2 regions of the Gordonia sp. CPCC 206044 genome follow, and region 1 is predicted to be linked to the other one. Evidence: predicted binding sites of a transcription regulator. Region 1 holds the regulator's gene; the other holds the start of a gene.

Evidence for each region. Region 1 encodes LexA, which represses DNA repair genes until DNA is damaged. Its sites were predicted from a motif close to CGAACANNTGTTCG; they were not measured.
Region 2: the regulator LexA is predicted to act here: its motif matches at 1,974-1,987, upstream of AAFP35_RS25605 (DUF222 domain-containing protein).

The regions. Positions count from the first base shown of each region.
Region 1 is NZ_JBCLVL010000005.1:224,252-227,660, reverse strand. Features, by position in the region: gene hrpA (ATP-dependent RNA helicase HrpA) at 1-310, shown strand, start outside; gene nrdR (transcriptional regulator NrdR) at 348-806, opposite strand; gene AAFP35_RS09740 (LysM peptidoglycan-binding domain-containing protein) at 911-1,405, opposite strand; gene lexA (transcriptional repressor LexA) at 1,606-2,343, shown strand; gene AAFP35_RS09730 (phosphoenolpyruvate--protein phosphotransferase) at 2,362-3,409, opposite strand, start outside.
Region 2 is NZ_JBCLVL010000026.1:22,657-26,065, reverse strand. Features, by position in the region: gene AAFP35_RS25615 (MFS transporter) at 83-1,453, shown strand; gene AAFP35_RS25610 (DUF1801 domain-containing protein) at 1,450-1,791, opposite strand; gene AAFP35_RS25605 (DUF222 domain-containing protein) at 2,012-3,409, shown strand, end outside.

The sequences.
Region 1 (3,409 bases):
GTTCGTCGTCGCGACCCCGCGCCAGCACCTCGAACGACTGCCGCGATATCTCCAGGCGGCCGCCTCCCGACTGACCGACCTGCCGGGTTCACACGATCGGGACCGCGCAGGCGTCGCCGCTCTCGACCGTGTGGTCACCCGATGGAATCAGCGTCTGGACCAGGTGCCGGCCGCACGGCGCGACGAGTTCAACGAGTTCGCGCATTGGCTGGTCGAGGAACTGCGCGTCGGGTTGTTCGCGCAACGACTCGGAACCGCCTATCCGATCTCGGAGAAACGCGCGATGAAAGCACTCGACGGGTTCCGCTGAAACGACGGCCTCGACGGGGTTCCGCGGATACGACGGGTCAGCCGACCTCGTCGGAAACCGCTCGCAACTCGTCGATCTCACGCTGGAAGTCGGCGACGGAGTCGAATGAGCGGTAGACCGATGCAAACCTCAGATAGGCCACGGCGTCGAGGTCACGCAATGGCCCCAGGATCGCCAGACCCACCTCGTTGCTGGGGATCTCGGCCGATCCCGAGGACCGCACCGCATCCTCGACCTGCTGCGCCAATTGCGCCAACGCATCCTCGGCGACGTCGCGCCCCTGACACGCCCGACGCACGCCGCGCATGACTTTCTCGCGGCTGAACGGTTCGGTCACACCGTTGCGTTTGACCACCGACAACACCGCACTCTCGACCGTGGAAAATCGCCGACCACAGTCCGCACACGAGCGCCGGCGTCGGATCACCTGCCCGTCGTCGGCGACACGCGAGTCGATGACCTTGGTGTCTTCGTTCTTGCAAAACGGACAGCGCATGTCGTCCTCACGCACATCGCGGGACACACCGGCGCACCGGATCTTCGCTACGCCGTGCCGGTTTCCGGCTGGACCCTGTGCCACCGAGGATACCGTCCGGCCCCTCAGCGATACGCGGGGGCGATCAGCGCCTGCCCCACGCGCAGACCCGAGCCGGACAGATCGTTGCGCGCCACGATCGCATCGATGACCGTTTCGCGCGGCATGTCCGGAGCCACCCGGTCGGCAATCGAACTCAGCGAGTCACCGGCCCGCACGTGCACGACCTCGGCGCCGACGGGTTCGGGAGCGACCGAGGCCGCATAGTTCGACCCGACGATGGCGACCACCCAGACGACGATCGCGAGAGCACCGCCGGCCAACACGGCGAGGGCGGCCGCGCGACGGCGTGCGTAGACGCGCGACGTCGACGCGGGCGACGCGCACCGAGTGCCGGCAACCCGCGGCCTGCCGACGGCCAGCGAGGTGGCCGGCCGGTTCGGCCCGGGCCTGCTCCGATCACCGTGGGCGCGGCGGCGGGTGGGCGTGCCGACCACACGGGCGTCGGTGCGGGCGTTCGCCGTCGATGCCTGCGGGCGTTCCAGTGTGATGGTGCTCATCGCGGTCTCCTCGATCACATGTTCGATGGAACTGATGTTCGATTTGTAGCACGGTGCACCGACAAAGTCTCGACACACGTCGAACAAATGTTTGAACATGTCTGCGACGTGGGTTACTCTCGGCGCTGAGAGAACCCATCGACCAGCGTTTTTCCGCGAATCCCGGCCCGGGGCCGGATTCGAACAGAGAGGACTCACCGATGAGCGACAAGGCCGGCGGACGACGCGGTACCCCGCGTGCGGTCGACGAGAAGGCCGACACCGACGAGGCTTCTGTCGACCCGGCTGTCGCGGAGGCGTCGCTCACCCCACGTCAGCGCGGCGTGCTGGAGTACATCCGACAGTCGGTCCGGGAACGTGGATATCCACCGAGCATCCGCGAGATCGGCGATGCGGTCGGCCTGACGTCCACGTCGTCGGTGGCCCATCAGTTGCGCACCCTGGAACGCAAGGGACTGCTCAAGCGTGACCACAACCGTCCACGGGCGGTCAACATCTCAGACGGCGAGCACAATCACATCCCGCCCGGCGGTTCGGCCGCCGACGACGGGTCGAGCCTGCCCGCGCCCACGTTCGTACCCGTGCTGGGCCGGATCGCCGCGGGCGGACCGATCCTCGCCGAGGAAGCTGTGGAGGACGTCTTCCCGCTGCCGCGCGAACTCGTCGGCGAGGGGTCGCTGTTCCTGCTGCGTGTGGTCGGCGAATCGATGATCGATGCGGCGATCTGCGACGGCGACTGGGTGGTCGTCCGGCAACAGAACGTCGCCGACAACGGCGACATCGTCGCGGCGATGATCGACGGCGAGGCGACCGTGAAGACGTTCAAGCGCAAGGACGGTCACGTGTGGCTGATGCCGCACAACGAGCTGTTCGAGCCCATCCCCGGTGACGACGCCGCCATCCTCGGCAAGGTCGTCACCGTGATGCGCCGGGTCTGAGAGCCGTCCGACGCCCGGTCAGTTGCTGCCGAAAGCGGCAGCCGCGGCGGCTCGAGCGGAGGCTGCGTCGGCCAGCCCCAGGATCGTGTCCGAGGCCAACTTGCATTGATCGCTGGTGACCCGGCCGAGCTTGGCGCCGACCGCGGCCGCCGCGGCCGGCGCCGCCGACAGTGACGTGACACCCAGACCCACCAGGACGCATGCGAGCAACGGATCGGCCGCGGCCTCACCGCACACGCCCACCGGTTTGCCCGCGGCGCGCCCGGCGCGGGCCACGTTCGCGATCAGCGCCAGCACCGCCGGTTGCCAGGGATCGGTCAGCGACGCCAGATCCGACGACATCCGGTCCGCGGCCATCGTGTACTGCGTCAGATCGTTGGTACCGATCGACACGAAGTCGACCTCGGCCATGACCTGCGGCGCGAGGATCGCCACGGCGGGGACCTCCACCATGATCCCGGCGACGAGACCTCGTGCCCGCACCTCGCCGGCGAACTCCCGCGCCTCGGCCGCCGTGGCGATCATGGGCGCCATCACCCACGGACTCGCGCCACTCTCCTTGGCTGCGGCCGCGATGGCATCGAGTTGGGCCGCGCGGATCTCGGGGTGGGCGTTGGCGATTCGGTTGCCGCGCACACCGAGTGCGGGGTTGGCCTCGTCGGGCTGGGCCACGAACTTCAGCGGCTTGTCCGATCCGGCGTCGAGCGTGCGGATCACCACTTTCTGATCACCGAACGCGTCGATGACCTCGCGGTAGAGCTTGGTCTGCTCGGCGACCGTGGGAGCATCAGTGCGGTCGAGGAAGGCGAGTTCGGTGCGGAACAGCCCGACGCCTTCCACCGGGAATCCGCTGGCCGTGCGGGCCGAGGCGCCGTCGGCGACGTTGGCGAGGATGCCGACGGGTTTGCCGTCGGATGTCCGGCCCGGCCCCTTCCATGCGGCAGCCGCCGCCGCGACGCGGCGACTCTCCTCGACTCCGGCCTGCGCCTTCTTCGGATCCGGGTCGACCTCGACGGTGCCCGCGGTGCCGTCCACCAGTACCACCGTGCCCGGCGCGATGCTCGCC
Region 2 (3,409 bases), on a different contig from region 1:
AAGTGCGAACCGAAGTCCGACAGCCGTCACAGGTATGCATTACTGTAACCAAAACGGTAATGTCTCTTGCGAGGAGTTCGGGATGCGCGGGTCCACCACTTCGACCGACGACGGGCCACAGCGCGGACCCATACCGGCGGCGGCCAAGCGGGCCGCGACGGCCGGGTTCGTCGGGACATTCATCGAGTACTACGACTTTGCGTTGTACGGAGTGCTCACCGTCTACTTTGCGCCTCTCTTCTTCCCGTCCGGCAATCACGCGGTCTCGTTTCTCGTGGGCCTCACGGTGTTCGGCGCAGGGTTCATCGCCCGGCCGCTCGGAGGCATACTCTTCGGCCGCATCGGGGATCGGAGTGGTCGCCGAACCGCCCTGATGGCCACGGTCGTGGTGATGGGTGTCTGTGCCGCACTGATCGGCGTGCTGCCGTCCTACGACGCCATCGGACTTCTGGCGCCCGCGATTCTGGTTATCCTCCGGATCGGGCAAGGGTTGTCGGCGGGCGCCGAGATGCTTGGCTCAGTGACATTTGCGCTCGAATCAGCCCCAGAGGCACGGCGCGGTTTGCTGTCGTCGTTGACGCCGTTCGGTGCCGGTCTCGGTGGTTCGAGCGGCGCAGTGCTCGCGGCGGTACTCGCGCTGAGCGCATCCGAGCAATTCATGTCCGATTACGGCTGGCGTATCCCGTTTCTCGTCGCCGCGCCCTTGACTCTGGTGGCGTTCGTCATTCGTCGAAGGGTGGAGGACTCACCTGAGTTCGCCGAGATGGTGAAGAACCGTGAGATCCTGAAATCGCCACTGAGGGAGACATTGACGAAGTATTGGCGGCCGGTGCTACTGGCCGGTGGGGTCGCCATCGGCGTCAACGGTTCCGCGGGGGTGGCGCAGTGGTTCGCAGTCTTTCTTGCGGGTAACCGCGAGCTCGCGGTGGGCATGGTGATGATCACCTATGCGACGTCGATGGTCCTCGGAGCGCTGTGGCATCCGTTGTCGGGCTGGGTCACCGACCGAATCGGGCAGGAACGGTGGCTGGCCACCCTGCTCGGCGCCTTCATCGTGGTGTCGGGGCCGATCTTCTGGTTGCTGTCGGTCACCGAGAATCCCGTGCTGCTGGTGGTCGCAATGGGTGCCTATCTGATCCTCACCAACCTCGTCATGGCGCCTGGCTTCGGCTACATCGCGGAACTGTTTCCCCGTCGAATCCGATATACCGCCAGCAATTTCGGGCAGAACATCGGCACTGTACTCGGCGGTGGTCTGGCGCCGCTGGTGTGCGGTGCGTTGTTGCTCGCAACCGGCTCGGTGGCCGGGCCGGTGATGTGGATAGTCGGTGTCAGTGTCGTCGGACTTGCGGCGCTCGCAGTGGCGCGGTGGTATCCGGATGTGGAGAACTACGAAGCCGACCGTCCGGAAACCGTGCGGGTCGAATCGCCGACGCCCGAAGCGAGGCGCTAACCCCGGTTCAGCGCGACCGCTGCGCGGATCAGATCGACGAACGCATCTGCGTCGAGCGTGTCGGACTCCTTGATGTCGACGGCGCGGCGGGTGCCCGCGGTGAGGCTCGCGTTGAACACCTTGGCGGGGTCGGGGAGGGATGCTCCCTGCCCGAAGGTCACCTTGATCTTGTCTTTGTAGGTCTCCAACGTGCAGACCAGACCGTCGAGCGAGAACGTGGGCACGCCGCCGGGATTGGAAGGCTTGCGCCACTTGATCTCTTCGGCGATGTCGGGCTCGGCCCGCAGGATCAGCGTCCGGATCTCGTCGGCCCGCTCTTCGCGCCAGTCGGTGGTCATCAGGCAACCGTAGTCGATGCCGGCGCGCTCGCGGGGGTATCGGAGGTCTTCGAACTGGGTCGAGATCCGCTGGTCCTTCCGTGCCGAATGATCGGACGCTGTAGGGGATTCCGGATGGACTGACAATCCATTGGAGCGATCCCCGGAGGGGTTGCGCAAACCGGACAAATCGCATACTGTATCGAACATACTTTCGAGTTTCCGAGGGGGGTGCAACTCGATGAGCGTCGACGATCAGCGGTCCACGATGGTGGCGCTGTATGCCGAGTTGCACGATCTGCTCGACCGGATCGATGCTGCCGATCCCACGGCGGCGAGTGACCACGAGACCATCGACGTCGCGGACGCGCATGAACGTGCCGCGCGTCGTATGGCTTCGATCGGATACCGCCGGGTCCTCGAGGTGTCCGATCGGGCCGCACACATCAAAGCCGGGTACCGGTCCCTGCACGACTTCATGGTCGCCAAGCTGCGCATCACCAATCCGGGCATGCGCCGCAAGCACATCGAGGCGTTGACATCGATGCGTTCGATGCAGGGCGACGTGTTGGCACCGCGCTGCCCGCACACCGCGCAGGCGCTCCGTGAGGGTGCAATCGGGCCCGATCACGTGCAGAGAATCCTCGAGGCGTTGCGGCAGATCCCGGCCGCGGTGCCGGCCGACGCCAGGGATGCCGCAGAAGCGACGCTGGCTCGATTGGCGCGGGCGCACACCCCGAGCGGTATCGCCAAGCTCGGCGCACGCCTGGTGGCCCACCTCGACCCGGATGGGCGGCTCACCGACGACACCGACCGCGCCCGTCGTCGTGGACTGGGCCTCGGCGACCAGGATGCGCAGTCGATGAGCCGCCTGACCGGCTCGCTCGACCCGCTCACGCGGGCGATGTTCGATGTCCTGCTCGATGCGTGGGCTGCGCCCGGGATGAACAATCCCGACGACGACCGATCACCGCGGGGCAGCAAGGACGACGTCGATGCCGAGTTGCTGAAAGACGCTGCCGGCCGCGATTCCCGTGCCCAGTCGCAACGCAATCACGACGCACTCAAGGCTCTGCTCACCGCGGTTCTCGACGGTGGGCTACTCGGCAAGAGCCATCGCGGCCTGCCCCCGCACCTGATCATCAAGATCACCGAAGCGGAGTTGCGCGAGCGGGCCGGCGTCGGTGAGACGGCCGGCGGCGCTCAGTTGCCGATCAAAGACGTCATCGATCTCGCCGCGCGAGCGCAGATGCACCTCGCGGTGTTCGCCGATCACAGCGCCGAGGTGCTCTACCTCGGTAGGGCGAAACGATGTGCCAACCAATCCCAACGATTCGCACTGTTCGCCCGAGATGGCGCCGGCTGCACCTGCCCCGAATGCACACAACCGTTCACCCACCTGGAAATCCATCACGCCGAACAGGATTGGGCCGACGGTGGGTGGACCGACATCATCGATCTCGCCGGCTCGTGTCCGCCGCACAACCGTCGGGTCGGCCCGAGGCCCGGCCAATTCACCACCCACATGGTGGTCGACGGCCCCGATGCCGGGCGGCCCGCCTGGACACTCAACGGTGACGGACCACCAGATCCGCCGCGGGTCAACCGCACCCACCACCTCGGTGAGGAACTCGCCGCA